Regions from separate parts of the Streptomyces sp. NPDC047049 genome, predicted to be linked through region 1. Evidence: riboswitches for the same ligand, from Rfam matches in the RefSeq annotation. Region 1 holds a riboswitch; each other region holds the start of a gene.

Region 1 (10,117 bases):
GAGGCGTTCCTGCTTCAGGGCGGCGACTGCGCGGAGGCCTTCGACGCCGTATCCGCCGAGCACATCCGTAACAAGCTCAAGACGCTCCTCCAGATGGGCGCCGTCCTGACCTACGCCGGGTCCGTCCCGGTGGTCAAGGTCGGCCGGATCGCCGGCCAGTACAGCAAGCCGCGCTCCAAGCCCACCGAGACCCGCGACGGGGTGACGCTGCCGACCTACCGCGGCGACTCCGTCAACGGCTTCGAGTTCACCGAGGCGGCCCGCATCCCGGACCCCGAGCGGCTGAAGCGGATGTACCACGCCTCCGCGGCGACGCTGAACCTCGTGCGCGCCTTCACCACGGGCGGCTACGCCGACCTGCGGCAGGTGCACGCCTGGAACCAGGACTTCGTGAAGTCCTCGCCCTCCGGACAGCGCTACGAGGCGCTGGCCCGCGAGATCGACCGCGCGATGAACTTCATGAACGCCTGCGGGGTGGACCCGGAGGAGTTCCGCACCGTCGAGTTCTACGCCTCCCACGAGGCGCTGGTCCTGGACTACGAGTCGTCGCTGACCCGTGTCGACTCGCGCACCGGCAACCTCTACGACGTCTCCGGCCACATGGTCTGGATCGGCGAGCGCACCCGTCAGCTCGACGGCGCGCACATCGAGTTCGCCTCGCGCATCCGCAACCCCCTCGGCGTCAAGCTGGGCCCGACGACGACTCCCGAGGACGCGCTGACGCTCATCGAGCGCCTCGACCCGGAGCGGGAGCCGGGCCGGCTGACCTTCATCACCCGCATGGGAGCGGACAAGGTCCGCGACAAGCTCCCCGAGCTGGTCGAGAAGGTCACCGCCTCCGGTGCGCAGGTCGCCTGGATCTGCGACCCGATGCACGGCAACACCTTCGAGGCGGCCTCCGGTCACAAGACCCGGCGCTTCGACGATGTGCTGGACGAGGTCAAGGGCTTCTTCGAGGTCCACAAGAGCCTCGGCACGCACCCGGGCGGCATCCACGTCGAGCTGACCGGTGACGACGTCACCGAGTGCGTGGGCGGCGGCGACGAGATCTTCGTCGACGACCTCCACCAGCGCTACGAGACCGCCTGCGACCCGCGGCTCAACCGCAGCCAGTCGCTCGACCTGGCCTTCCTGGTGGCGGAGATGTACCGCGACCAGTGAGCCGGTCGGCCGCTGACCTGCGCTGACGGTCAGAGGCACCACGCAGTGGGGCGCGGATCCTGTGATCCGCGCCCCACTGCGTTGTGCAGCCCCCGCCGGGCCAGGTAAGGTAAGGGTTACCTCACTCAAGATCAGCCGGATGGGGTGAGGTGACTCCACGGAAGGTGAAGCCGCGTGTACGTCTGCTCCTGCTTCGGGATCACCGAGCAGCAGGTCCGTGAGCACGCGGACACGGGTGCCTGCACGCCCCGGCAGATCGCCTCGGCCTGCAAGGCCGGCACCGACTGCGGTGGCTGCGTCAAGCGCATCCAGTCCCTGCTTGGCCGGGGCGCCTGCCCCCGCCGGGAGCTCATCGACAGCGGTGCGCCCGAACCGCTGGGCGTGGAGGCGGACGCCGTGGGGCCCGCGGCGCTCTCGGAGGCCGCGTAGTCCTCAGGGGTGACGGGGGTCTCCCGCAGCCGGTGCGGTCCGCGCCGAGGGATGACATCCGGCCGCTCGCTCAGCTCGGCTGCTCGATGACCTGGGCGATGTAGAGCGCTTCTCCCAGCTTCTCCACCAGCTCCAGCTGGGTGTCGAGATAGTCGATGTGGTGCTCCTCGTCCGCGAGGATGTCCTCGAAGATATTCGCCGAGGTGATGTCGCCCTTGTTGCGCATGAGCTCGATACCGCGCTTGAGGCGGTCGATGGCTTCGACCTCGATCTGCCGGTCGGCCTGGAACATCTCCGTGACGGTCTGGCCCACCCGTACGTGGAACAGCCGCTGGTAATTCGGCAGAGCTTCCAGGAAGAGAATCCGGTCCGTCAGGATCTCTGCGTGCTTCATCTCGTCGAAGGACTCCGAGCGGGTGTACTTCGCGAGCTTCGTCCAGCCGAAGTTCTCCTGCATCTTGGCGTGCAGGAAGTACTGGTTGATCGCGGTGAGCTCGGCGGTCAGCTGCTCATTGAGGAATTCGATGACCTCGGGGTCGCCCTGCATGGCTGCGGGCTCCTTCCACGCGAGAACTGGGCAGGTGCCGCATCCTCGCACCGCCCGGAGCGGGGCGTCCAGTAAGTGCACGCTTAGTGCGAGTTGCCCGAATCCCTCCCTGCCTGGTCATCGGCACCCCTTCCGGTCTGACACCATGGAGGGCATGGGTCAGCCGGAAAGCCGCGAAGAGGAGCAACCTCAGCTGCCTCCGGGACAGCGGTTGCAGCGGGGCTGGCCGGTGACGCATTACGGGCCGGTGCCGAAGTTCCGCGCCGAACGCTGGGAGTTCCGGGCTTTTGGCGCCACCGCCGACGGCGCGAAACACTGCTGGTCGCACGAGGAATTCACGGCGCTGCCGTACACCACGGTCGTTGCCGATATGCACTGCGTAACGAAATTCAGCATGCTGGGAGCCGAATGGGGCGGAGTGTGCACCCGAACGATCCTCGAACTCGCACCGCCGGCCCCCGATGTCACCCATGTCATGGTGTGGGCCGAGTACGGCTTCAGTTCGAATGTGCGGATCGAGGATTTCGCCGCGGAGAAATGCCTCTTCGCCACACACCGCTCGGGTGAACTCCTCACCGCGGAGCACGGCTTCCCGGTCCGCCTGATCGTTCCGCACCTGTACGCCTGGAAAGGCCCCAAGTGGGTCCGCGGCATCGAGTACATGCGGGCCGACCGCCGCGGCTTCTGGGAGGAACGCGGCTACCACAACCTGGGCGACCCCTGGCGGGAGCAGCGCTACTCATACCAGGAGGAGCCCGGGGACGGCCCCGAGCTCTGATCCCGGCACCCGGGACGGGGCTCAGGTCCCGCGCAGCTCCTTGAGCCGGGCCACGTCCGCCGCGTGCCCCTCCTTACCGCCCGGGGTCTCGACCACCAGCGGCACACCCTCCGTCGCCGGGTGCCGGAACAGCTCACCGAACGGCTCCGCACCGATGTGACCCGCGCCGATGTTCTCGTGCCTGTCCTTGTGGGCGCCGACGACATCCTTGGAGTCATTGGCGTGGATCAGCCTCAGCCGGCCCTCGCCGGCGACCTCCACCAGCTCGTCCAGCAGCGCCTTCGTGCCGCCCGGCGCCGCCATGTCGTGCCCGGCCGCGAACGCATGACAGGTGTCGAGGCAGATCCCCAGCTTGGGGTGCCGGTCCAGCGCGTCGAAGTACGGACCGAGATCTTCCGCCAGCGCACACAGCGACGCCCCCTGCCCGGCCGTCGGCTCCAGCAGCAACCAGGGGTCGTCCGGGTGCGTCAGCTCATCGAGCAACGGCCGCATCCGCTCTCTGACCTGCGCCATCGCGGTCTCACGCGGCCGCCCGCCGGTCGCCGAACCGGTGTGCACGACCACGCCCAGCGCGCCGATCTCCCGGCCGCGGCGCAGCGAGTGGCGCAATGAGTCCACGGACTTGTCGACGGTCGCCTCGGTGTGCGAACCGAAGTTGATCAGATACGGCGCATGGACATACACCGGAATCCCCTCCTCGGCGCAGGCCGCCCGGAACGCCTCGTCCTGTCCGGGGCTGCCGGGCAGCGTCGCCCAGCCGCGCGGATTGGCCACGAAGACCTGGACGACCTCGTCGCCCATCTCCCGGGCGTAGGGAAGACCGGTCTTGGCCAGGCCGCCGGCCACCGGAACATGGCCGCCGACCGGGTTGCGTGCACGGGCGCGCTGCGCGGCGCCCTCGGGGAAGGTACTCACCCTCCCCAGGGTGCCAGGTGCCCCACGACCGCCGGACGGCAGCCGTGGGGCACGGACGGCGGGGCTTACAGCCCGCCCTTGAGCTCGATGGTGATCGTGCCGCCCTTCGGCGCCTGCTTCCCGGGCTCGACGGACTGGCTGTCGACCGTGTCCTTCGGGAAGAAGAACGGCTTCTTCACCTCGACCTGGAAGCCCAGATCCGTCAGCTGCTTCTTGGCGTCATCGACGTTCTTGCCGGTGACGTTCGGGACGGCGATCATCTCCGGCCCCTTGGAGAGCGTGAGGGTGACCGTGTCGCCCTTGCCGAGACTCTTGCCCTCGGCCGGGGTCTGCCGGGCGACGGTGCCCTTGTCCTGGGTGGAGAACACCGGCTCGTCGGCGAAGCGCACCTGGAAACCGGCCTCGCGCAGCGTGTTCGCCGCGTCCGCGCGGTCGCTGCCGAGCACGCCGGGCACCTCGACCGCGCTGCCGCGGCTGACCGTCAGCCCCACGCCCGTATCGGGCCGCCGCTTGGTCCCGGCAGCCGGGTCCGTACGGATCACCGAGCCCTTGGCCACCTCGTCGTTGAACTGCCGGGTGACGGTGGCCGGCACCAGCCCGCGGTCGCGCAGCTTGCGCTTGGCGTCGGCGACCGGAGTGCCGGACAGGTCCGGGACCTCGACGATCTCCGGTCCGCGGGAGATGGTGACGGTGACCGTGCCGGTGCCACGGATCTGCTTGCCGGTCGCCGGAGCCGTCTTCATGACGTGCCCGCGCTCCACGTTCGAGCTGAAGCCGCGCACCACCTTCACGCCCAGCCCGTCGTCCCGCAGGGTCTTCTCGGCCTTGGCCTGTGTCATCTCCAGCACCGGGGGAACGGTGGTGAACTGGCCTTCGGTGATGTACCAGACGCCCGTACCGACCCCGAGGATCAGCAGAACGGCCGCGATGACGGTGACGAGCGGCCGCCGCCGGAGCCCGCGGCGGGGTGCCTCCTCGGCGGGCACCGGCCGCAGCCGGGTGGTCTGCTCGGAGGCCGTCGGCACCTCCAGCCGGCTGGTGCGGTTCAGCTCCGCCGCGCCGTCGGTGCGGGGTATCACGTCCGTACGCGCGAAGTCGTCGACCGCACCCCCCGCGGCCAGGTCCCTGGCCTCCGGCGGTACGACATCCAGCTGGGCGTCGGTCAGCTGTGCGCGGGCCTCCTGCGCCCGGGCCAGCAGCACCACCGCGTCCTGCGGCCGCAGCTGCGGCTCGCGGGCGCAGGCCAGCGCGACCAGCTCGTCCAGCTGCGGTGCGAGACCGGGCACCAGCCCGGACGGCGGCAGCACGTCCTCGTGCAGATGCTGGTAGAGGATCTGCGCCACGGTGCCGCCGGTGTGCGGCTTGCCGCCGGTCAGCATCTCGTAGAGCACCACACCGCAGGCGTAGACATCGACCCGGGCGTCCGCGGTGCCGTGCTCCAGCTGCTCGGGAGCCAGGTAGGAGACGGTGCCCAGCACCGAGCCGGTCGACGCGGTGGTGTTGGTGTCCACCGCCCGCACCAGCCCGAAGTCGGCGACCTTGACCCGGCCGTCGTCGCCGATCAGGACGTTCTCGGGCTTCATGTCGCGGTGCACCAGCCCGGCACGGTGCGCGGCCCCCAGGGCTGCCAGGATCGGCTCCAGGATGTCCAGCGCGGCCCGCGGCTGCAGGGCGCCCCGCTCGCGCAGCACGTCGCGCAGCGTGCAGCCCGCGACGTACTCCATGGCCAGATACACGTACGTACCGTCCGTGCCCTGGTCGAAGACACCCACCACATTCGGATGCGACAACCGCGCGACCGACTTCGCCTCGCGGATGAAGCGCTCGACGAACGCCCCGTCCGTGGCGAGGCCCGGGTGCATCACCTTCAGCGCGAGCACGCGGTCGAGCCGGGTGTCCATGGCCTGGTAGACCGTGGCCATCCCGCCTGCGGCGATGCGCGCCTGGACGCGATAACGGCCGTCGAGCAGCTGGCCCACGAGCGGGTCCTGGAGGGTGGTATCCACGGGAGACGAGTCTATCGTTCCTCGCGTTTTGGCTTTCCCGCCGTTCCGCTGCGCTTTGCCTGTGGCCCACGTTTTTGGCTTTCTCGCCGTTGCGCCTGGCGGCGGGCGGTGCCGCTGCGCGGACCCCGCCCGCCGCTGGGGGTACCTCCCACGCCCTTTAGGCAGTGGGGGAGCAACGGCGAACAACCCCCATGGCGGGAAAGCCAAAAACGGCCCGAGGCAAAGCGCAGCGGACCGGCGGGAAGGCCAGAAAACTCAGAACGCCGGCCGCTCAGGGTCGAACTCCGGCACCCCCTGCGTCGGGGACGACGCCAACGCGAAGTGGCGCCGCGGAATGCGCCCCGCGCAAAACGCCAGGCGGCCCGCCGTGACGGCGTGGCGCATCGCGGAGGCCATCAGCTCGGGTTCCTGGGCGCGGGTCACCGCGGACGCCAGCATCACGGCCGCGCAGCCCAGCTCCATGGCCAGTGCGGCGTCCGACGCCGTGCCTGCGCCCGCGTCGAGGATGACGGGGACGCCGGCCCGCTCGGTGATCAGCTGGAAGTTGTGGGGGTTGCGGATGCCCAGGCCGGAGCCGATCGGCGAGCCCAGCGGCATGATCGCGGCGCAGCCCACGTCCTCCAGCTTGCGGGCCAGTACCGGATCGTCGTTGGTGTAGGGCAGCACGGTGAAACCGTCGTCCACCAGGGTCTCGGCGGCGTCCAGCAGCTCGATCGGGTCGGGCAGCAGGGTGCGCTCGTCGGCGACCACCTCCAGCTTGACCCAGTCCGTGCCGAGCGCTTCCCGGGCGAGCCGGGCGGTGAGCACCGCTTCGCCCGCGGTGAAGCAGCCCGCGGTGTTCGGCAGCACCTTGATCTTGTGGCGCTCCAGTACGGACAGCACCGAGCCCTGCACGGTCGGATCCAGCCGCCGCATGGCGACCGTGGTCAGCTCCGTACCGGAGGCGAGCAGCGCCCGCTCCAGGACGTCGAGGCTGGGTGCGCCACCGGTGCCCATGATCAGGCGGGACGTGAAGGTGGTGCCGGCGAGGGTGAGGGGGGCGGGGTCGCCGGCCGTGGCGAAGCCGCCGTCGGACGCGGGGGCCGCTCCCCGGAGCGCTGAGGTGTCGGTCATGTCTGCGGATCAGCCTCCCTGGACCGCGGTCAGCACCTCGACGCGGTCGCCGTCGGCGAGCGAAGTGGCGGGCCACCCGCTCCGGGGCACCACGGTCTCATTGACCGCCGCGGCCACCCCGGCGGGCGCCTGGGACAGCGTCGCGACGAGCCGGTCGAGGGTCAGGCCGGCGGGAATCTCGCGGCGCTCCCCGTTGACGGACACCGAGACGGTGGGGGCGGGTGGGGCGGCGTTCATACGGGCTGCTCCTGGGGGGCACGGGTGCGCTCGGTTCCCGGCGCGGCGATCGGGGTCCCCCCGGGCCGTTCCGGCGCGGGGGAGAAGCGTGCGGGGGAGAAGGGGCGGGCCTCCTCGGGAAGGAGGCCGGTGGCCAGTACCTCGGCCATCGCGTCACCGGTGACGGGGGTGAGCAGCACTCCGTTGCGGAAGTGGCCGGTGGCGAGGTGGAGGCCGGGCAGTGCGGTCGGCCCGAGCATCGGGGCGTTGTCGGGGGAGCCGGGGCGCAGTCCGGCGCAGGTCTCGACGAGCGGGAGCTCGGTGATGCCGGGGACCAGCTCGTGGGCGTCGCGCAGCAGCTCGTAGACCCCGCCGGCGGTCACGGTGGTGTCCCAGCCCAGCTCCTCGCTGGTGGCGCCGACGACCAGTTCGCCGCTCTCGCGCGGGACCAGGTAGAGCGGGCCGCCGCGGACGACCGCCCGTACGGTGCGGGAGAGGAAGGCGGGGCTGCCGGCGGGCATCTCCGGCAGCCGCAGCCGCAGTACCTGGCCCTTGACGGGGCGCACCTGCGGCAGGATCGCGTCGGGCACGCCGTCGAGCCGGCCGCTCCAGCTCCCCGCGGCCAGTACGACCTGGCCGGCCGCGATCCGGGTGCCGTCGGCGAGTTCGGCGCCGGCGGCCCGGCCGCCGTCGACCGTCAGCCGCACGGCCCGGCTCCGGTGGAACGCCACCCCGGAGCGCTCGCAGGCGGTCGCCAGCGCGCTCGCCAGCCGGCGCGGATCGACCTGGTGGTCGCCGTCCACCCGCAGACCGCCGCGCACCCCGGGGGCCAGCATCGGCTCCAGCCGCCGGCACTCGCGCCCCGTGAGCCACTGCGACTCCAGCCCCGAGCGGGTCTGCAGGGCGTGCAGGTCGCGCAGGTGGGCGCGGTCGTCGGCGTCCAGCGCGACGGCCAGGGTGCCGCACCGCCGGTAGCCGACGGGCAGTCCCGCGGCCTCCTCCAGCTCTTCGACGAAGCGGGGGTAGCGCCGGGCGGAGGCGAGGTTGAGGCCCAGCAGGGTCTGCTCGCCGTAGTGGAGCTCGGTGACCGCGGCCAGCATCCCGGCCGCGACCCGGGCGGCGCCGCCCCCGGGCGCGGAGTCGGCCACCGCGGCGCTCAGCCCGCGGACGGCCGCCCGCCAGGCCGTGACCAGACCGATGATGCCGCCGCCGATGACCAGCACATCAGGGCTCCGCGGGGTGGGTTGTGAGCGGGTGGCGGTTGCGTGCATGGGCGTCCAGCCCCTCCCTTCGCCGGCATGACCCGGATCAGGTTCGTACGGTCGGAGGCCGGCCAGCCTCCCTCTCAGCCCGGTGCGTCCGGGCTCCCGCGAGTGCGTGTATCCGTCACCCTAATACGGGGCCGCGAGGCACCGTAAGAGAGCGCCCCCGGCCTCCCGGGGCCCGCGCCCCGGGCCGCCCGGACGGTGACGCTGTGTCAGAGATCTCCTTGCGCGCTGCTGCGAGCCGCCTCACACCCCGTCCTAGAGTGATCGGGTGAGCGAGCAGAGCAAGTCCTCCCAGGCCCCTGACCGCACGCCGCACGTCGTGATCGCCGGCGCCGGAATCGCGGGTGTGCAGACCGCGGTCGCCCTGCGCGAACACGGCTGGCCCGGCGCGATCACGCTCCTCGGCGACGAGCCCCACCGGCCCTACGACCGTCCGCCGCTGTCCAAGGCGGTACTGCTGGGCAAGGCCGAGGGCTCCGCCTTCGACGTCGACTTCGCAGCGCTCGGCATCACCCTCCACCTCAGCCGCCCGGTCACCGGCCTGGTGCCGGACGCCCGTGTGATCGAGACGGCCGAGGGCCCGGTCCCCTACGACTACGCGGTCCTGGCGACCGGCGCCGAGCCGATCGTGCTGCCCGGCAGCGAGGGACTGCCCGGCGTCCATCTGCTGCGCACCCTGGACGACGCCGAACGGCTGCGTCCGGTGCTCGCCGCCCAGCACGAGATCGTGGTCGTCGGGGCCGGCTGGATCGGCGCCGAGTTCGCCACCGCGGCGCGCGAGGCGGGCTGCGCGGTCACCGTCGTCGAGGCCGCCGACCGCCCGCTGGCCGGCGCGCTGCCCGCCGAGGTCGCCGCCCATATGACCGGCTGGTACGCGGACGCGGGCGCCGAGCTGCGCACCGGCGCCCGGGTCGCCTCCGTCACGGCGGGCGCGGTCACCCTCGACGACGGCACGGTGCTGCCCGCGGACGCGGTGGTCATCGGGATCGGCGCCCGCCCCGCGACCGGCTGGCTGGCCGGCTCGGGCGTCGAGCTCTCGCCGCGGGACGGCTCCGTACTGGCCGACGAGCAGCTGCGCACCTCCGTGCCCGATGTCTACGCGGTCGGCGACTGCGCCTCCTTCCCGTCGGCCCGCTACGGCGCCCGCCTGCTGATCCACCACTGGGACAACGCCCTCCAGGGCCCGCGCACGGTCGCCGAGAACATCGCCCGCGGCGAGGCGGAAGGGGTGGTCTACGACCCCGTCCCGTACTTCTGGTCGGAGCAGTTCGGCCGGTTCGTGCAGTACGTGGGGCACCACGGGGCCGCCGACGAGCTGGTCTGGCGCGGTGACCCGGCGGGGGCCGCCTGGTCGGTGATCTGGCTGCGGGAGGGACGGCTCGTCGCGCTGCTGGCCGTGGGGCGGCCCCGGGACCTCGCACAGGGGCGCAAGCTGATCGAGCGGGGCGTCGCCCTGGACCGGGAGCGGGCCGCGAATGCGTCGGTGCCGCTGAAGGCCGCGGCGCTGTAGCCGGATGCCGGAGCGCGGTGACCGGTGGTGGCCGGCCGGGCGCCGGCCGTCACCCTCCGGTGTGCAGCGGGCCTCCGATGGCGATGCCCGGCTACCGGCTGTCAGTGGGAGGTGGCAGGCTTGTCCTGTGACCGAGATTGACGCAAACATCGATGGACTCGTCCCCGCCTGGCT
Region 2 (10,117 bases), on a different contig from region 1:
CACGGTCGTCAGCGACACCGGCGCGTACGCGGTCGGCTGGCGGTTCGGCAGGCACAAGCTCGCACCGCGCATCAGCCCCGGAAAGACCCGCGAAGGCCTCATCGGCGCGGTGCTCTTCGCGATGGTGGCCGGCGCCCTGTGCATGGAATTCCTGATCGTGCACGGTGCCTGGTGGCAGGGCCTGCTGCTCGGCCTCGCGGTCGCGGCCAGCGCCACCCTCGGCGACCTGGGCGAATCCATGATCAAGCGCGATCTCGGCATCAAGGACATGGGCACCCTGCTCCCCGGCCACGGCGGAATCATGGACCGCCTCGACTCCCTGCTGCCGACGGCGCCGGTCGTCTGGCTGCTGTTCGTGGTCTTCGTGGGGTCCGGCTGAACCCAGGGACCGTAGGGGGAGAGGGACTGCGGGCGGAAGTGAGTCCTCCGGTTCGTCCTCTTCCCGCTTCCTTGCGCGGGACGGTCTCCCGACGCCTGCAAGGGGCCTGCCGCACCAAGCGGCGGGCCCCTTTCGCATGAGGTGCCGGCGCGTCCGCCCCAGCCCGGTGCCCGCGGCTCCTGGCGTGTACGTGGCTTCCATACACCCGCCTCACCCAACGCCGCGCCCAAGCGCGTCGGGCCGGCGCTTCCGGCCGGTTCGCAGGGCGCGTGGGGCCGGCCCGTGCAGGCCGATCGAGCCGTCAGTGTCCGTGCCCGTGGCCGCCGCCCTGTTCGGTGCCGTGGTGGTCGTCGTGGGCGACGATTGTCCAGGGGCGCATCAGGCCGTCGTCCTCGTGTTCGAGGATGTGGCAGTGGTGGACGTACGTCGCCGGGAGTTTTGTGCCGCTGTCCGGATCGACGCGATCGTATCCGTCGGCGGAGTGAATTCCTGAACGATGATTCCGGTCACCGTCTCCGGATAGGACTTGAAGGTGTCCTTGTCGGACCGTGCTTCGTCCGGGTCCGGGGGGCTCGGTGGGCCGGTGAGATAGTTCGCCAGCACCGGTCGGTCTTCCGGCCTGCGGCCGCCGTCAAGCCACTTTTCGTAATCCGCCTGGTAGGCGGCCGCGTCGATCGGCTGTCTTCCGAAATCACCGGCCCCATGCCGGGCATGCCGGGGTAGTGGACCGGCGCGTGGTAGTTCGACAACGTGATGTTCGTGCCCCTGAGCATCTGGCTGAAGTCGACGATCAGGTCGTACCGTTCGGCGGGCGAAATCAGGAAGTTCAGCATCTGCAACGGAGCACGGAAGCCGCCGTCGGTGCCGATCAGCCAGAACGGCAGCGTGGGCTGGGGCAGTACGTCCCTGGGAACGTCGAACCTCAGCCGCCAGAAACGCTCGTTCGAAGCGTTGAGAATGCGCAGCCGGTAGCGTCGCGGCTCGACCGCCAGAAAGGGGTACGCCTTTCCGTTGACCACCGGGGTGTCCTCGCCCTCCCTCTGGGCCATGGTGTAGGCGAGTGAGCCGTCCCGGTGGAAGGTCCGGTCCTGCAGGATGAGGGGGACCTCGAATTCGCCTCGCGGCAGCCCGAGCCGTTCGTCGGCGGGGTCACGGATGAGGTAGAGACCGGCGAGGCCCGCATAGACGTTGACGCTGGTCATCCCCATGGCGTGATCGTGATACCAGAGCATGCACGAGCGGTCGTGATTGGTGTAGGCGCAGATCGCTTCGTTGGGCTTGACCCGGCCCGGGTCCAGGGTGGTGTAGGACTCGGCGTGGAAGCCGTCCGGGCTGAAGGAATGCAGCGGCATGCCGTCGGATTGCGGTGCCGTGAAACCGCCGTGCTGGTGCACGACGTTCCACACGTTGATAGGCGGCGGAAAAGGCGGTGCGCTCTTGTAGGGAGGCGGAGGGCTCGGGGCGAGCTGAGGGTCCCCGCTGCGAATACTGTCGATCACGGATGGGAACAGGTGGGTGGTCGGCAGCTCGTTGCGGTATTTGACGACCGTCGGGTGGTCTCGGGTCACGCTGAGGGTCGGCCCCAGATAGCCCATGCCGATCGGCTTGCGGGGATCGTGCGGGTTCGTGGCCCAGTAGCCCCATACGGTGGCCGGCGCGAGATCCCGGTGGAAGCGCCATGAGCCCTGCCGCATCGTGATCTCGTAGTAGTCGGCGCCCGGATACACGGAAGGATCCGAAATGGCCGTCACCGGCCTGGGCAGCGGATCGACGTACCTCTCCAGTGGAGGGGTCTGCGGCACCGCGCTGTCCGCGGACCCTGTCCCGTGAACCGGCGACGCATCGTCCTGAGCTCCCAGGACGCCCCGTGAGAGCAGCATGCCCGCGCCCCCCAAAGCGCCGGCCGTGGCGCCGGCCATGAGGAATTTCCTTCGCCCGAACATCGTCTCCAGCCTTCTGTCGCCACCCGTGACGCCCAAAGGGGTACAGGGCTGGTTCGGAACGTTGCTGGAGCACGCCGGTCCGGTCCGCGAACGCCACTCATTGAGCCGATCTCAGGAGAAATTCGGCACGGCCGACGGAAAGAGCTCTTCAGCCTGTCAGTCCCACGTTGCCCGTACGGCCCGACGCCCACATGGTGTGCTCTCGTGAGATGGCGGCTTCCGCCTGGTCGACGAATTTGCCCCAGGACTCCGCGTCCGCGGATTCATCCGTGAGAGAGAGAATGTGCCTGATCTCCCGCGCGGTCAGGCTGTATGCGGAGGCTTCTGTCTCCAGCCGCTGTGCCTGGAACCATGCGGTGACTCCGGCAACTCCCGCACTGACCACACCGAGCAAATCGATGGAAACCACGCCGTATGCCTTCACCGCACCGGCGACGACGCCGATCATTTCCCCGGCAAGAGCAACACTCCGCCAGGTACGGGACTGCCTGTCGCGCAGTTTGGCCATCCTCGCGTACCACTCGACTTGTTCCATCAGGCGATTGCTTTTGTAGGTCGCGATGCGCTCGTCTCTGCCGGCGGCCCGGCAGCGTTCCATCGCCTCGTTGACGTCGAGTCCGGCAGACACGTCGACGATATCGAGACCGAGGCTGATCTCCCGGAGTCTGTTGATGAAGAGACGCCGGGCCTCGACCGCCGGCATGGATTCAGGGAAGGGGTCTCCGCACACCGCGTAGCGCCAGGCTAGCGTCTTGCATGATTCGGCGGCGGCCCGGCACTCGTACCAGCGCCGCTCATCTCGTTGCTCCACGATGTAGAGCCGGACCAGGATGGAGGAAATGAAAGCCAAGGAGGCGACAAGACCCGCCCAGTCGATCCCGTTACCGCGGAATTTGAGCGTCGTGGTGCCGACGGCTGCCGCCAGGAATAACAGAAGGAGTGTCAGGCGGAGTTGACCGAAATAGCGGCGCTTCGAGCGAATGGAGCCTGTGTCAGCATCTCGGAAAAAGGGCGGAAGCTGATGCCAGGTGAAGCTGTCGCTGCCGGGACCGGTCATCAGGCTTCCTTGAGTAGGTAGGACAGTCAACATGCCATGCTAGCCGACCAGTTGATGCTGCCGCGGCAGGAATCCTGCTCGTCCTCGTGGGAGGCCGGCCCGCCCGTCTCGCTCCGGAAGCGGCGCGGACAGCAGGGGCCGGGTCGTCAGGACATCAACAGCAGTGAACGGCAGCAGGAATGCGCGTGACGGCAAAGAAGCGCCGGCGTCATTTGTTCGCTCCCGGCCCCGTGACCATGCCGACAATGCGGCCGCGTGGGATTGCCGATCTTGGTGGCTTCCCGGCGGCTCTTGGCGTGTGGATCGATGACGCGGTCGGTCGTCCATGACAGAGGACAACAGCGGGTGACCGCCCGTTCACCGCTCCGACCTGGGCTCCCGTAAACGATCTGCCACACTGGACGCACCATGCCTGCACCCGGAGAACTCACTTTCGTCGCGCCGCGCGGGGCCAAGAAGCCTCCGCGGCACCTTGCCGATCTCAGTCCCGTCGAGCGTCGCGAAGCGGTGGCCGCGATCGGGGAGAAGCCGTTTCGCGCCAAGCAGCTGTCGCAGCACTACTTCGCCCGCTATGCGCACGACCCGGCGCAGTGGACCGACATCCCGGCGGCGGCGCGCGAGAAGCTGGCGGCCGAGCTGCTGCCGGACCTGATGAAGGTCGTCCGGCACATCTCGTGTGACGACGACACCACGCGCAAGACGCTGTGGAAGATGCACGACGGCACGCTCGTCGAGTCCGTGCTGATGCGCTACCCGGACCGGGTCACCATGTGCATCTCCTCGCAGGCCGGGTGCGGAATGAACTGCCCGTTCTGCGCGACGGGGCAGGCGGGCCTGGACCGTAACCTGTCGACCGCCGAGATCGTGCACCAGATCGTCGACGGGATGCGTGCGCTGCGCGACGGCGAGGTGCCGGGCGGGCCCGCGCGGCTGTCGAACATCGTCTTCATGGGGATGGGCGAGCCGCTCGCCAACTACAAGCGGGTGGTCGGGGCGATCCGGCGGCTGACCGACCCCGAGCCCGACGGGCTGGGGCTGTCCCAGCGGGGGATCACCGTCTCGACGGTCGGGCTGGTGCCGGCGATGCTGCGGTTCGCCGATGAAGGATTCAAGTGCCGGCTGGCGGTGTCGCTGCATGCGCCCGATGACGAGCTGCGCGACACCCTGGTGCCCGTCAACACGCGCTGGAAGGTGCGTGAGGTGCTGGACGCCGCCTGGGAGTACGCGGAGAAGTCCGGGCGGCGGATCTCGATCGAGTATGCGCTGATCCGGGACATCAACGACCAGGCGTGGCGTGGTGACCTGCTGGGACGGCTGCTGAAGGGCAAGCGCGTCCATGTGAACCTCATTCCGCTGAATCCGACGCCCGGATCGAAGTGGACCGCCTCGCGCCCCGAGGACGAGCGGGCGTTCGTCCAGGCCATCGAGGCACACGGCGTACCGGTGACCGTCCGCGACACCCGCGGCCAGGAGATCGACGGCGCCTGCGGCCAGCTCGCGGCCTCGGAACGCTGACCGCCCGCTGGTACTGTGTGATCGAACAAATGCACCACATCCGACAGGGGAGCGCCACAGCGCTGAGAGTGCGGAAGCGTCGTAGACCTCTACGGTGCCCGCAGACCCTTGAACCTCGCCCGGGTCATTCCGGGTAGGAAGTTCGGTCGTCACTCATGCTGTTGCGCCCCGCCCGGGGTCCGCGCCCTGCGTCCTCGGACGCAGAGAGCCGTGGGCACCGGGCGGGGCCGCGTCTCTTCCTGGCCAGCCAGGAGGAAATCAGTGAGCACCACGAGCAGAATCACCGCCACGGCGGTCGTCGCCGCGGTCGGCATGTCGGCGCTGGCCGCCTGCGGCGGCCCGGACGGGGGCGCGGACGCCAAGACCGTCACGCTCGTCAGCCATGACTCGTTCAACGTCTCCAAATCGGTCCTGAGCGCCTTCGAGAAGGAGAGCGGCTACAAGGTCAGGATCCTCAAGGGCGGGGATGCCGGGAAGGCCGTCAACCAGGCGATCCTGTCCAAGGGCAATCCACAGGGCGATGTGTTCTTCGGTATCGACAACACGCTGCTCTCGCGCGGGCTGCACGAAGGGCTCTTCAGCCCGTACCGGGCCAAGGGGCTGGCGGACGTGCCGGCCGGGCTGCAGCTCGACAAGGGCGAGCACCGCGTCACCCCGCTCGACTACGGCGACATCTGCGTCAACTACGACCGCGGCTACTTCGCCCGGCACAAGACCCCGCCGCCCAAGACCTTCGACGATCTGCTCAAGCCCCGGTACAAGGGGCTGCTCGTGACGGAGAACTCCGCCACCTCCTCCCCGGGGCTCGCCTTCCAGCTCGGCACCATCGCGAAGTACGGGCCGGCCGGCTGGCAGAACTACTGGAAGAAGCTCAAGGCCAATGGCGTCGAGGTCGTCGACGGCTGGGAACAGGCGTACTACGAGCGGTTCACGGGATCCGCGGCCGGCAAGCGCAAGGGCGACAAGCCGCTGGTGGTCTCCTACGCCTCCAGCCCGCCGGCCGAGGTGCTGGGCAAGAAGCCCGCGCCCAAGGAGGCGCCGACCGGGATCGCGACGGGCACCTGCTTCCGCCAGATCGAATTCGGCGGCCTGCTCAAGGGAGCGGAGAACGAGAAGGGCGGCAAGGCGCTGCTGGACTTCTTGCTGACCAAGAAGTTCCAGGAGGACGTACCGCTGCAGATGTTCGTCAACCCGGCACGTGAGGACGCCACGGTGCCGCAGCTGTTCACCAAGTACGGCACGAAGATCGACAAGCCCACGACGCTGCCGCCCGGGACGATCACCAAGAACCGCGAACAGTGGATCAAGCAGTGGTCCTCGCTCGTTCTGAAGTAGTCCGCGGCCGGCGCCCGCGGCCCGTACGGGGAACGGCGGCGCGGCTCGGCCTGATGGCGGTGCCGCTCGCCTTCTTCGCGCTGTTCTTCGCCTATCCGGTGGTGGCGATCGTCGGACGCGGGCTCAAGGACGGCGGGCGGTGGCAGCTCGGCCGGTTCGGTGCTGTGCTGAGCGACCCGGACATCGTCCATGTGCTGTGGTTCACCGTCTGGCAGGCGGCGGCCTCCACGGGGCTGACCCTGCTGATCGCGCTGCCCGGTGCCTATGTCTTCGCGCGGTTCGACTTCCCCGGCAAGCAAGTGCTGCGGGCCGTGGTGGCGGTGCCGTTCGTGCTGCCGACCGTCGTCGTCGGCTCGGCCTTCCTGGCGCTGGCGGGACGGGGCGGGCTGCTGGACGACCTCTGGGGCCTGCGCCTGGACACCTCGGTGTGGGCGATCCTGCTCGCGCATGTGTTCTTCAACTACGCCGTGGTCGTCCGGACCGTCGGCGGGCTCTGGGCCCAGCTCGACCCGCGTCAGGAAGAGGCGGCGCGGATGCTGGGGGCCGGACGGTTCGCGGCCTGGCGGAGGGTGACCCTGCCCGCCCTGGGGCCCGCCGTCGCGGCCGCCGCGCTCATGGTCTTCCTCTTCACCTTCACCTCCTTCGGGGTGGTGCAGATTCTCGGCGGGCCCACCTTCGCGACGCTGGAGGTGGAGATCTACCGGCAGACCGCGGAGTTCCTGGACCTGCCGGCGGCCGCCGTCCTCACCATGGTCCAGTTCGCGGCGGTGCTGGGCGTGCTGGCGCTGCACGCCTGGACGGTGCGCCGCCGGGAAAGTGCCCTGCGGCTCGTGCCGGCCTCGCAGACCGCCCACCGGCCGCGCGGCCGCGCCCAGTGGACGCTGCTGTGGGGGACGCTCGCCGTCATCACCGTCCTGCTCATCGTGCCGCTCCTCGTCCTCGTGGAGCGGTCGTTCGCCGGGCCGGACGGCTACGGAGCGGTGTTCTACACCTCGCTGCGGTCGGCCGCGAACGCCGACAGCACCTTCGCTGTCGCGCCCCTGGACGCCCTGTGGAACTCCCTCGCCTACGGGGCTGCCGCCACGGCGATCGCGCTGGTGGTGGGCGGACTGGCGGCCGCCGCGCTGACCCTCCCCCGGCTGGGCAGGGGCCCGTCCGGGCGGACGGCCCTGGTCAGCCGGTTCGTCCGGGGCTTCGACGCCCTGCTGATGCTGCCCCTGGGGGTGTCCGCGGTGACCGTCGGGTTCGGATTCCTGATCAGTCTCGACACGCCGCCGCTCGACCTGCGCGCGTCGTGGTGGCTGGTGCCGCTCGCCCAGGCGCTGGTGGGGGTGCCGTTCGTGGTCCGGACGATGCTGCCGGTCCTGCGAGCGGTCGACGGACGGCTGCGGGAGGCGGCCGCCGTGCTCGGTGCCTCGCCGTGGCGGGTGTGGCGCGAGGTCGACCTGCCGATGGTGCGGCGGGCCCTGCTGATCGCCGCAGGCTTCGCCTTCGCCGTCTCCCTCGGCGAGTTCGGCGCGACGGTCTTCATCGCGCGGCCGGACCAGCCGACGCTGCCGGTCGCCGTGGCACGTCTGCTGGGACGTGCGGGAGAGCTCAACTACGGGCAGGCGATGGCCCTGTCGACCCTCTTGATGGTGGTGTGCGCCGGTGCCCTGCTGGTACTTGAGCGCCTGCGCCCCGTCGACCACTCCGGGGAGTTCTAGATGACGGCACGGGCCGGGACCACGGCGCAGGAACTGCTGCGGCTGGGCGGGGTGACCGTCCGCTTCGGTACGGCGGGACGCCCCGCGCTGGACGCGGTGGATCTGGACGTCGCCGCGCACGAAATCGTGTGCGTCCTGGGGCCGAGCGGCAGTGGCAAGTCCACCCTGCTGAGGGTGGTCGCCGGGCTCCAACAGGCCGACGCGGGAGCGGTGTTGCTGGAGGGGCGGGAGCAGTCCGGGGTGCCGGCCCACCGGCGCGGGGTCGGCCTGATGTTCCAGGACCACCAGCTCTTCCCGCAGCACGACGTCGAGGGCAATGTCGCCTTCGGGCTGCGGATGCGGCGTTCCGCACGCGCCGAGCGGGAGCGCACGGTCGCCGGACTGCTGGACCTCGTCGGCCTGCCGGGCGCCCAGCGGCGCGCCGTGGCCTCGCTGTCCGGCGGCGAACAGCAGCGGGTCGCGCTGGCCCGCGCGCTGGCCCCCCGCCCCCGCCTGCTGATGCTGGACGAACCCCTCGGCCAGCTCGACCGCGGGCTGCGCGAACGGCTGGTCGTCGAACTCCGCCGCCTCTTTCGTGAATTGGGCACCACCGTACTGGCGGTCACCCACGACCAGGGAGAGGCCTTTGCGCTCGCCGACCGGGTCGTGGTGATGCAGGACGGCCGGATCGCACAGACCGGCACCCCGTTGGAGGTCTGGCAGCAGCCCGCCACCGAATTCGTCGCCCGCTTCCTCGGCTTCGACAACGTGGTCGCGGCGACGGTGCAGGGCGAGGCCGCTGCCACCCCCTGGGGCAAGGTGCCGGTCCCGGACGGTACGGCGGACGGGTCGTGCCGCCTGCTCGTCCGCCCGGCCGGGGTACGGCTGACCGCCGCCCCCGAGGGGCTGCCCTGTAAGGTCACGGCCCGTACCTTCCGTGGCACCCATGTCGCGCTGCTGCTCCAGCCGGCCGCCGGGCCCCAGGTGGAGGCGGCCTGCGCACTGCGGGACGCGCCGGAGGCGGGGGAGCGGGTGGGCATCTCGTTCGCGGCACAGGACGTGGTGGTGCTGGGCGCGCCGGATGCGGCGGGCTGATCACCTCGGATACGACGCGCTGACCGTGATCACATCGGAGCCGAGGGGCTGATCCTGCCGGAGCCGGCGGGCTGATCACGCCGGATGCCGCGGGCCGGTCACGTGGAGCGGGTCCCTGGGCTCCCCGGGGCACGGAGCCGGGGCCCGGGGCGTGAGGCGCGGGGGCTCAGCGCGCCGCCATTTCCGTCCGCGCCCCCTCCGCCGTCGGCGCGCCGGGCCCGTCCCCCGGCTCCGGCTCACCGAACCAGGCGACGGCGACGGCGCCCGCCACGGCCACCACGAACCCGAGGGCGGCGACCCAGGCGAAGCCGGGACGTGAGGAGTCGCCCAGCCACAGCACCCCGAGAATGCCCGGGACCACCGTCTCGCCCACCACCAGCGCGGCCGTGGCGCCGTTCACCGAGCCGATCTGCAGGGCGACGGTGTGCAGGTACATGCCCCCGATTCCGGCCACCAGAATGGCGTACAGGGCGGGGTCGCCGAGCAGCGACGGCAGGTGGAAGGGGCCCACGCCGTTCAGCACGCGTACGCCGACCCCGAGCGCACCGAAGCCCAGGCCGGAGAGCAGGCCTGCGAGGATCGCGGCCCGTCCCCCGAGCAGCCGCACGATCAGAGTGCCGCCGAGCATGAGCACGACGGAAACGGCGAGCAGCCACCAGTGGGCGGCGATCGGGGTGTGGCCGCTGCCTTCCGGCCCGGCGGCCGTGGCCAGCAGCACCAACGCCCCGCACACCACGCCGATGGAGCTCCACTCGGCCCGGGAGAGCCGGACCCCGAGGAGCTTGATGCTCAGCACCGCCGTGATCACGAGGTTGGCGCTGATCACGGTCTGGGAGAGGAACAGCGGCAGCAGCCTGGCGGCCAGCGCACCGAGCCCGAACCCCAGGAAATCCAGCACCGTGCCGACCATGAACTCCCAGGTCACGGCCGCCTTCGCGGTCGACGACAGGCTGGGGCCGCCGTGCTGGGTGACACCGGTGGTGGAGGCCTTGGCCGCCTCCCGGCGGGCGGATTTGCGGGAGCCCACCGCCTGCAGGACCGATCCCGTGCCGTAGCAGGCCGACGCCGCCACGGCCGTCAGAAGACCGATGATCACCAAGAGCTCCGT
Region 3 (10,117 bases), on a different contig from region 1:
TGGTGCAGGGGAACCCGAAGGTGTGAGGCAACGGGCCGCACGCGGACGGCATCACCGCTGCAGCAACGGCACAGCCGACGGATGGCGCGGTACGGACAGCGACAGCGCGACAGACAGAAAGCAGGGCAGAGCAGTGGCTGGTAAGGGGATATTCGCAGGACTTCCGTGGTGGGTCACCTGGGTCGTGGTGCCCGTCGTTCTGATCGTCGTCTTCGGCGGACTGATCACCACCGCGCTCGGCTTCCTGATCGGTGTGCTGTTCAAGGTCCTCATAGCGGCAGCCCTGATCGCCGGAGTCATCTACCTCGTCCGCAGGGCCAGCGGCTCGTCCTCGTCCTCGTCGAAGAGCGACTGGTAATCGGCAGGCCGCCCGTCCGCCGGCGCCCGCGCCCCGCTGTGAGCGGACTCGGGTGTGCGGTATTGCCATCGTGAACAGCGAATCCGCCTGATGCCCTTGCGGGCGCCCGGCCCGGAGCCGGGCGCCCGCAAGAAGCTCGCCAGGCATGCGAAGGCGGGCCGTGGCGCGCCCGGGCCGGCCCGCCGTCTACTTCGCCGTCCCACCGGGAGGGTGATGTCGGGACGCCGGCGGTCGCTCACCGCGGCTACGGCCGCCGGTGAAATCGTGAACGGGCTTCCGTGCCACCACACCCGGACACGCGATCGGGCAATATCTGCTCGCACGGTTTGACGAGGTATCAAGCGGGGAGCGGTCGGCATGCCATGCCGTCCAGTAGATATCGCCCTTTCCGTGCGATCTGCGGACGAATTGCTGCACTCTGCGGATACGGTGCGTGGTAATCATCGGGCTTTCACGCATCGGGAATATGTCCTGGGCGCGGCGCGTGGGGCCTTCCCCGCCCAGGTGGAGGAGGTCGGCCCGGTGTCGGAGGGGCCCCCGCCCGCGGACGAACTGCGTCGATTGCAGTCCGTTACGGGCCGACTACGAAAAATGACGGAGGCGGCACTAACGACACTCGCCTTCTCTGTCAGTATCTGAAAACTCACTCCTTGTGATCTGCTTGCGCGTGGCAGACGATGGCGCCAATAGGGCCACGGGGATGTTTCCCGGCCATCTCCGATCAAGTGCGGGGCAGTGGTTGATGACCGACACAGTTCAGGCAGAAGTGATCATGAGCTTCGTCGTTTCGGAGGAGCTCGCGTTCCGGATTCCGGTGGAGCTGGACTTCGCCAGCGCCGATCCGTACGCCGTCCGCCTCACCTTCGATCTGCCCGGCGATGCGCCCGTGACCTGGGCGTTCGGTCGAGAGCTGCTGCTGGACGGGCTGAGCCGGCCGTCCGGTGAGGGGGATGTGCGTATCGAGCCGGCCTCCCCCGCGCACCTCAGTGATGTCTTCATCAGCCTTCAAGTCGGCGCCGAACGCGCGCTGTTCCGGGTCAGCGCGGCGCCACTGGTCGCCTTCCTCGACCGTACGGACCGGCTCGTACCTCTGGGCAAGGAAGAGGTCTGCGACACCCTGGAGGCCGTGCTGGACCAGATCCTCACGGAGGCACCGGCCGGCTGACCCCGCCCCGGTCGCCCCGTCCACGCCGACGCCCTACGGGTGCGCCGGGCCACCCGCGTACCCGGCGCCTCCCCTAGCCGTACCGCCCGTCCGTGCCGCCTGCCTGCCATCGTCCTCCAGCCGTCGGCCCGTCAGCCCGTCCGCATCCGCACCTCTCGCGGCACCGGCCCGAGGAGGGGGCGGAAGCCGTCCCTGCGTCCCCTCACCGCTTACGGCGCCTGCCGCGTCCCCCGCGACGGCTCGTGCGGCTCTCCGTGGCGCACTTCGGCATGCCGGCACCCACCACGGCCCCGGAATCCGCCCCGGATTGCCGGACGACTCCGGGCCCGCCGTCGCCGCCCGGTGTGCCCGGCCCCTTCCGGTCCGCCGAGACCACCAGTGCCGCCAGCAACGTCGTCAGCGGCACTGCGGCAACCAGCCCGATGCTGCCCACGAGCGTGCGGATGACCTCCTCGGCGACCACTTCGCTCGTGGCAACCGTGCCGACACTGCTCTGTGCGATCGAGAACAGCAAAAGCAAGGGCAGTGCGGCGCCCGCGTAGGCCAGCACAAGGGTGTTGACGACGGACGCGATGTGGTCCCGGCCGATCCGCATGGCGGCGCCGTAGAGCTTGCGCCAGCCGGCCGACGGGTCGGCCTCCCTGAGCTCCCAGACCGCGGCGGTCTGCGTCACCGTCACGTCGTCGAGCACACCCAGCGACCCGATGATGATCCCGGCGAGCAGCAGGCCGCGGATCTCGATGTCGGGGTACAGGCCGTGCACCAGCCCCGTCGTATCGTCCGTATTGCCGGTCAGCAGCGCCCAGTTGATGAACACCGACCCGAGCAGTCCGATCAGCAGCAGCGAGGCGAGCGTGCCGAGTACGGCCACCGACGTACGGGCCGTCAGGCCATGGCACAGATACAGCGCGATCAGCATGATCGCGCTTCCCCCGACCACTGCCACCACCAGCGGGTTGGAACCCTGCAGGATCGCCGGGAGGATGAACAGCGTCAGGACCACAAAGCTGGCCGCCAGCGCCACCAGCGCCAGTACGCCACGCAGTCGGCCGACGATCACCACCGCGCATGCGAAGAGGGCGGCCAGTACCCACATCGGGACAGTCCGGTCGACATCGCTGACCGCATACTGCAGATCCTTCGGCGCCTTGGGGGAGTACGCCACCACCACCTCCTGGCCGGTGGTGTAGTGCCGCAGGGCGTCCGGCGTCACCACCGCCTGGAAGGTGCGTCCGGCGTTCTCTCCCGTGGTGACCTTGATCGTCGCCTGCTGACACGGCTTGCCCTTGGTCCCTCCCCCGGCCGGTGGCTGTCCTGTAGAGGAGGGGGGCTGGGGCTGCTGCTCGGCATGGACGTCCGCGCAGTTCACCTCCGCCACTTTGATGACTCGGGCCTGCTCCGTGGGCTGGTCGAAGCCGACGCCGGACGGCTTGTGGGGAGGTGCGCCGCCCGGCCAGAGCACGACCAGACCGACGGCCACCGCGGCGGCAAAGGGGATCAGTACTGCCGCGATGACCTTGCGCAGATGCCGGGAGACGGGCGCGGCAGGGCCATGGCCGTGCGCGTGTGAGTGCACGGCGGCAGGGTGGCGGGACTCGTGTGGGCTCACCACCCGATCATTGCAAGAACTCGGGGCCCCCTGTTCACTCCGGCGCATCGGCCGCTACCGTGGTGCCACCTTTGCAATCGCGGGAGCTCGGAGCACCGGGCTGAGAGGGCGCTGACCTTCGTCCCGGCGGCGTTTCACGTGAAACGCCCAGGGACGAATGCCGCTGCGTCGACCGCTGAACCTGTTACCGGGTAATGCCGGCGTAGGGAGTTGGGTCTCATGACTCTGCAGGATGCACGCACGCCCGAAAACGGAAACGGTGCCGGCGGCAGCAGTGAGCCGCAGATCGGCTGGCACAAGGGCTATGTCTCCGGATCGCGCCCCGATCTTCGGGTCCCGGTCCGGCGGGTGCACCTCACCAACGGCAACGACGTGACGCTCTACGACACGTCAGGGCCGTACACTGATCCCCATATCGATACCGACGTCCGTCGTGGTCTGGCGCCGCTGCGGGAGAACTGGATCATCGCCCGCGGCGACACCGAGGAGTACGCGGGGCGTCCCCTGCGGCCCGAGGACGACGGCCTCAAGCACACCTCGCCGCGCGGCGGGCTCAAGAACCTCGACGCTGTCTTCCCGGGCCGCCCCCGCCAGCCGCGCCGCGGCCGTGACGGCGCCGCGGTCACCCAGCTCGCCTACGCGCAGCGCGGCGAGATCACCGCGGAGATGGAGTATGTCGCCCTCCGCGAGAACGTCACCCCCGAGTTCGTCCGCGACGAGATTGCGGCCGGACGCGCGGTCCTGCCGTCGAACATCAACCACCCGGAGATCGAGCCGATGATCATCGGCAAGAACTTCCTGGTGAAGGTGAACGCCAACATCGGCAATTCGGCGGTCACTTCCTCCATCGAGGAGGAGGTGGAGAAGATGACCTGGGCGACTCGCTGGGGCGCCGATACGGTCATGGACCTCTCCACCGGGCGCAATATCCACACCACCCGGGAATGGGTGCTGCGCAACTCCCCCGTCCCCATCGGCACCGTGCCCCTCTACCAGGCACTGGAGAAGGTCGACGGCAAGGCCGAGGAGCTGACCTGGGAGATCTACAAGGACACCGTCATCGAGCAGGCCGAACAGGGCGTCGACTACATGACGGTGCACGCCGGTGTGCTGCTCCGTTACGTGCCCCTGACGGCCCGCCGTAAGACCGGCATCGTCTCGCGAGGCGGCTCGATCATGGCGGCCTGGTGCCTGGCGCACCACAAGGAGTCGTTCCTCTACACGCACTTCGAGGAGCTCTGCGAGATCCTTGCCTCGTACGACGTCACCTACTCGCTCGGTGACGGCCTGCGGCCCGGGTCCATCGCGGACGCCAACGACGAGGCGCAGTTCGCGGAGCTGCGGACGCTCGGTGAGCTGAACACCATCGCCAAGCGGCACGGCGTGCAGACGATGATCGAGGGCCCGGGACACGTCCCGATGCACAAGATCAAGGAGAACATCGACCTCCAGCAGGAGATCTGCGAGGAGGCCCCGTTCTACACACTCGGCCCGCTGACCACCGATATCGCCCCCGCCTACGACCACATCACCTCCGGTATCGGAGCGGCGATGATCGCGTGGTGGGGCACCGCCATGCTCTGCTACGTCACGCCCAAGGAGCATCTGGGCCTCCCGGACCGCGACGACGTCAAGACCGGCGTCATCACGTACAAGATCGCGGCTCATGCGGCAGACCTGGCCAAGGGGCACCCGGGCGCCCAGGAATGGGATGACGCGCTCTCCGATGCCCGCTTCGAGTTCCGCTGGGAGGACCAGTTCAACCTGGCCCTCGACCCGGACACGGCCCGCGCCTTCCACGACGAAACGCTGCCCGCCGAGCCGGCGAAGACGGCCCACTTCTGCTCGATGTGCGGCCCGAAGTTCTGCTCGATGAAGATCAGCCAGGACATCCGCCGTGAACACGGGGGTGACCTGGCGATCGACCCCGAGGCCGGAATGGCCGAGAAGTCGAAGGAGTTCGCGGCCGCGGGCAACCGCGTGTATCTGCCACTCGCGGAGTAGCCCGCCTTCGGACGGCGTTCCTTCGGGCCTCGCTGCTTCGGACGCCCGGACGCCGCTCCTTCGGCCGCCTCTGGAAGAAGGCCCCCACCGAAAGGCGGGGGCCTTCCGCCTGCCCACGGTGCGGCGATGCCCGTCCTCCGGTGCCCCTCAGGGCGCCGGGCCGCCGCCCCGGGCCCTAATCCGTCCGGTGCTCCGGTCCCCCGTAATCCGGGCTGGTGAAGTCCGGGCTGGAGTAGCGCGGGCGGGAACCCGAAGAGCCGCTGTCGGGGCTGGTGAACTCGGGGCGGGTGTAGCCGAGGGTGGGGATCCGGCTTTCGGGCGGTGGAGTGCGGCGCGGGACATAGCGGACCGGGTCGTCGTCCGGAGTGGCCGTGGGGTCGGCCAGGGCCTCACGGAGAAAGGGCAGCACACCGCGCTCCAGGAGGGCGCGGCGCCACTCCTCACGGGCGTCGTCCAGCACCTCGCCCAGTTCGCCGGCTCTGGCGACCTGGGGGGACGAGCCGTTGCGCACCGCGGTGACGAGGAGTCCGGCCATCGCGACCAGGGTCCCCGCGGCGGTCAGTGCCGCGAAGATCCAGCCGACGTTGATCAGTGGCTGCGCCAAGGACTTGTCGGTGCTGATGGCGCGCAGCACATAACCGAGGAGGAGGAAGAGCACCGCGGCGATGCCGGCGAGGACGGGCGCGAGGACGGCGACCATGGCGGTGAGCCCGGCGCCGGCGGTTTCGGCCTCGCCCGGGGCCATGGCGGTGGCCGGTCCCGGTCTCCCGTCGGCCGCCAGGCTCTGCTCCCCGTCGCCCGCCGCGACGGGGGAGGACGCGGGTGTCGGTGTGCGCCACTCGGTGCGGAGCTGTACATAGCGTTGGTATTCGGCCGTGGCGCACGCGGCGATGGCGGTGGTCGCGCTGAGCGCCATCGTGCGCAACTGCTCGTTGTTGAGGTGATTTCCCGTGGCGGCGGTGAAGTCGTCCGGGCGGTATGCGGCGGTACGCAGCGCCTCATCAAGGATCCGCGCGAATTCCGCGCGGTCCTCGTTCAGCAGGTGCGGAGCGCTGTTCATGTGGATCCCCCGATGCTCCGTAGGGCCGTACGGCCGGCGTTGGCCGGGCAGTGGGCGGAAACGGAGGAGAGCCTGCTACGGATAGTCCGATGGTAGAGCGACTGCGGCGCGGGGTGACAGAGAGTTTACGGAATTTGAGTAATGCCACGACCGGATTCCGCCCGTGCCGACCCCTGCGGTGTGCCGTCCGCCCGCCGTCCGCTCTTCCGTACGCCTGCCCCGATAACGTTCAGCCGGCCAGCGGAAGTTGAACGACCAAAAGCTTTCCGGCCATGGTGATACCGCCGTCCATGGCGATGGCCAGACCGTCCGCGTAGACATGCGGACCGTCGACCGCCACGCTTTCGCTCTCGCCCTCCTCGGTGCCGACCTCGCCCAGCAGATAGGGGATCGGGCTGTGGCCGTGTACGACGCGGTCGCCGCCATAGGCATCGAGGAGTTCGCGTACGGCGTCCGAGCCGTCCTCGTCGCGGAAGGCGAAGCGTTTGGTGAACTTGCGGAACAGATCCCAGACTTCGTCCGCGTCGCTGCGGGTGAGCACGTCGTGGACGGTGTCGTTGACGGCCTCGATGGAGTCGCCGTATTCGAGGTAGGCAGTGGTGTCGGAGTGCACGAGCAGATGCCCGTCCTCCTCCATCACGGCGTCCAGGCGGGCCATCCACTGGAGGTGGTGGTCCTCCAGACGGTCCATATCGGTCTTCTGGCCGCCGTTGAGGAGCCAGGCCGCCTGGAAGGAGGCGGTGCCCGCGCCGGACTGTACGGGGGTGTCGCCGAACCGCTTGGCCCCCAGCAGCAGGAGTTCGTGGTTGCCCATCAGGGCCTTGCAGTAGCCGCCGGCCGCCGCGGCCTCTGCTGAGAGCTGCATGACGAGGTCGATGACGCCGATGCCGTCCGGGCCGCGGTCGGTGAAGTCGCCGAGGAACCAGAGCCGGGCATTGCCGGCCGCCCAGTTGCCGTCGGCGTCGATCAGGCCCTCGGCGGCAAGCGCCTCGCGCAGCTCGTCGTAGTAGCCGTGCACATCACCGACGACATACAGGGGCCCCATGCCCTCGGGCGCGTCGGGGTCCTGGGCCGGTTCGGGCACCGGGACGACGGCGGGGTGGTCGATGAGGGTGTCCGTGCGCCCGGGCTCGATGACCGGGAGGTCACGCGCGGTCGGCGTGTACTCCTCGGGCAGCTCGGCGGGCGGCGCGGCAGGCGGCACCACGGGGGGTGCGGCGGGAGGCGCGGCCGGGGTGCCGGCGGGCAGGTGGAGCGGCGGGCCGGCAGGCGGCACGGGGGACCCGGCGGACGTGCCGGAGGGAACTCCTGGCGGCGGAACAGACGCCGGAGTTTCTCCCGCCATGGTCCACACCATGGGTCCCTGACTGGCCCCCTGAGTCATCGACCCCTCCACCGTCGCGCCGCCGTGCACCTCTCGGACCTTTGCCTGGTCGACGGCGGTCCGCGGTGTCGTGCGCCCATCATAGGAATGCCGATCGCGGGTTGTGACGCACCCGGGGGTGATCAATCCGCCGAAGCCCGGCATTCGCAGCGGATTTATCCCGGGATCGCCCTGTTTTTTCCTCGTAGAAGTGATCACACCGTCGCTCGTATGTGGGAGCACGCTCAGTCGCCGGTGGGCCCTCGCGGCGGGCTGATGGTCGTTCTCGGGGGGCGCCGCTGCGACGAGGCCCGGACGATCAGATCGGTCGGTATCACCTGTTCGACGGGCCGGCCGTTGTCGAGCCCTTCGATGGCGTCGATGAGGATCTGTACGACGGCGGTGCCGATGCGGCGCGGTTTGAGGGACAGCGTGGTGACGGGCGGTTCGGTGGCGGCATAGAGGGTGGACTCGCTGCAGCAGACCAGCAGCAGGTCCTCCGGCACTCTCAGGCCGTAGCGCCGGGCGGCGGCGAGCAGGTCCGTGCCGTTGGGGTCGAAGAGCCCGTAGACGGCGTCCGGGCGGTCCGGGCGGGCCAGCAGCCGGTCGGCGGCGACGGCCCCGGCGCACGGGTCGTGTGCCGGGTAGGACTCGTACACCGGGTCCTGGCCGACCCGCTCGCACCAGTGCAGATAGGCGGTGGTCGACAGGCGGGTGTAGGTGTCGGTGGTGTTGCCCGTGAGCAGGCCGATGCGACGGGCGCCGGCGTCGGCGAGATGGTCGAGCAGACCGAGGACGGCCGCCTCGTGATCGTTGTCGACCCAGCCGGTGACGGGCAGCGTGCCGCCCGGGCGGCCGTCGGAGACGACGGGGATGCCGTGCCGGACGAGCTCGGTGACGACGGGGTCGCCGTCGGCGGGGTCGATGACGACGGTGCCGTCCAGGGCGACGTTGGACCACACGTCGTGTCGGGAGGTCGCGGGGAGGATGACCAGCGCATAGCCCCGGGCCAGGGCCGCGGAGGTGGCCGCTCTGGCCATCTCGGCGAAGTACGCGAACTCGGTGAAGGTGAAAGGTTCGTCCCCGTACGTGGTCACGGTCAGGCCGAGGAGCCCCGACTTGCCCGTACGGAGGGTGCGGGCGGCTGCGGACGGGCGGTAACCCAGCCGGTCGGCCACCTCGCGGACATGGCTACGGGTGGCGTCCGGAAGCCGGCCCTTGCCGTTGAGCGCGTCGGAGACAGTCGTGATCGACACCCCGGCTGCGGCGGCCACGTCCCGGATGCCCGCCCGCCCCAGCCGGCGACCGGTCGACCGGCTCACCTGATGCTTCCCTGCTGCTGTCATGGCGAGCCGATAGTAGGGCTCATTAGGGCCATTCGCGGGGCTTGGGTGAGGGCTGTGGAGAGGCACGTTTCTGCACGGCTAGAAGCGCTCAATTATCATGAAAGAAAAGGGAGTTGGCGCAATGGGTGATCATTTCGTGGGAGGGATGGCGCGTTTGCCTGTCGATCGGTTCGGGTCCCGAAGTGGCCTCAAGTCACCTTGACGGGGGACGCGCGCCACGGAGTGAGCCACCGGCGCACGTCGAACCGGACGGCGCCCCCTGGAGGCTCCGCGCGGGGCTTCCCCGGTGCCGGACCGAGGCGTGTGGGCGGGCCGGGCGACGGGCCGGGGGCTGCCGCCGAACGGGTCAATCCTCATAAGGTGTGCAGTATTGGAGAAGAGGCAGGACGGTCGAGGAGGACCTGCGGTGAGCGAGAAGACCCCGAAGCTGCGTGCTGCGCTGGACGGCATCCCCACCTACAAGCCGGGCCGGCCGGCGGCGGCCGGCGGCCCCGTCACGTACAAGCTGTCCTCCAACGAGAACCCCTATCCGCCGCTGCCGGGTGTCCTGGAGAGCGCGGTGACCGCCGCCGGCGCCTTCAACCGTTACCCGGACATGGCCTGCACGGGCCTGATGGCGGAGCTGTCCGAGCGGTTCTCGGTGCCCCTGGAGCACCTGGCGACCGGCACCGGATCGGTCGGGGTGGCCCAGCAGCTGGTCCAGTCGACGGCCGGGCCCGGCGATGAAGTGATCTACGCCTGGCGGTCGTTCGAGGCCTACCCGATCGTCACCCAGGTCTCCGGCGCCACGTCCGTGCAGGTCCCGCTGACCTCCGGTGAGGTGCACGACCTGGACGCCATGCTCGCCGCGGTCACCGACCGGACTCGGTTGATCTTTGTCTGCAACCCCAACAACCCCACCGGCACCGTTGTCCGCCGTGCGGAGCTGGAGTCCTTCCTGGACCGGGTGCCGAGTGATGTGCTGGTGGTGCTGGACGAGGCGTACTGCGAGTTCGTGCGCGATCCCCAGGTGCCGGACGGCATCGAGCTCTACCGCGACCGGCCCAATGTGTGTGTGCTGCGCACCTTCTCCAAGGCGTACGGCCTGGCGGGCCTGCGGGTCGGCTTCGCGGTGGCCCATGAGCCGGTGGCCGCGGCGCTGCGCAAGACGGCGGTGCCGTTCGGGGTGAGCCAGCTGGCGCAGGAGGCGGCGGTGGCGTCGCTGCGCAGCGA

Evidence for each region. Region 1 has a riboswitch for thiamine pyrophosphate ahead of thiO (glycine oxidase ThiO). Riboswitches for the same ligand answer to the same signal wherever they lie in the genome.
Region 2: it holds a riboswitch for thiamine pyrophosphate, as region 1 does, so the genes downstream of both, ABZ851_RS18415 (thiamine ABC transporter substrate-binding protein) here and thiO (glycine oxidase ThiO) in region 1, are expected to answer to the same signal.
Region 3: it holds a riboswitch for thiamine pyrophosphate, as region 1 does, so the genes downstream of both, thiC (phosphomethylpyrimidine synthase ThiC) here and thiO (glycine oxidase ThiO) in region 1, are expected to answer to the same signal.

What each region holds. Positions count from the first base shown of each region.
Region 1 is NZ_JBEYVM010000008.1:275,102-285,218, reverse strand. It holds gene ABZ851_RS20760 (class II 3-deoxy-7-phosphoheptulonate synthase) at 1-1,161, shown strand, start outside; gene ABZ851_RS20755 ((2Fe-2S)-binding protein) at 1,336-1,590, shown strand; gene bfr (bacterioferritin) at 1,661-2,137, opposite strand; gene ABZ851_RS20745 (sulfite oxidase-like oxidoreductase) at 2,283-2,915, shown strand; gene ABZ851_RS20740 (deoxyribonuclease IV) at 2,937-3,830, opposite strand; gene pknB (Stk1 family PASTA domain-containing Ser/Thr kinase) at 3,896-5,836, opposite strand; gene ABZ851_RS20730 (thiazole synthase) at 6,092-6,949, opposite strand; gene thiS (sulfur carrier protein ThiS) at 6,959-7,186, opposite strand; gene thiO (glycine oxidase ThiO) at 7,183-8,436, opposite strand; TPP riboswitch at 8,434-8,546, opposite strand; gene ABZ851_RS20715 (FAD-dependent oxidoreductase) at 8,702-9,943, shown strand; gene ABZ851_RS20710 (Rv2175c family DNA-binding protein) at 10,071-10,117, shown strand, end outside.
Region 2 is NZ_JBEYVM010000007.1:92,081-102,197, reverse strand. It holds gene ABZ851_RS18440 (phosphatidate cytidylyltransferase) at 1-379, shown strand, start outside; gene ABZ851_RS18435 (hypothetical protein) at 696-872, shown strand; gene ABZ851_RS18430 (copper oxidase) at 886-2,298, opposite strand; gene ABZ851_RS18425 (DUF4231 domain-containing protein) at 2,471-3,379, opposite strand; gene rlmN (23S rRNA (adenine(2503)-C(2))-methyltransferase RlmN) at 3,788-4,894, shown strand; TPP riboswitch at 4,930-5,052, shown strand; gene ABZ851_RS18415 (thiamine ABC transporter substrate-binding protein) at 5,156-6,229, shown strand; gene ABZ851_RS18410 (iron ABC transporter permease) at 6,283-7,935, shown strand; gene ABZ851_RS18405 (ABC transporter ATP-binding protein) at 7,936-9,009, shown strand; gene ABZ851_RS18400 (hypothetical protein) at 9,176-10,105, opposite strand.
Region 3 is NZ_JBEYVM010000001.1:418,684-428,800, reverse strand. It holds gene ABZ851_RS02020 (DUF5326 family protein) at 134-358, shown strand; gene ABZ851_RS02015 (SsgA family sporulation/cell division regulator) at 1,101-1,523, shown strand; gene ABZ851_RS02010 (YibE/F family protein) at 1,726-3,132, opposite strand; TPP riboswitch at 3,202-3,358, shown strand; gene thiC (phosphomethylpyrimidine synthase ThiC) at 3,352-5,136, shown strand; gene ABZ851_RS02000 (hypothetical protein) at 5,312-6,196, opposite strand; gene ABZ851_RS01995 (metallophosphoesterase) at 6,426-7,553, opposite strand; gene ABZ851_RS01990 (LacI family DNA-binding transcriptional regulator) at 7,805-8,905, opposite strand; gene hisC (histidinol-phosphate transaminase) at 9,312-10,117, shown strand, end outside.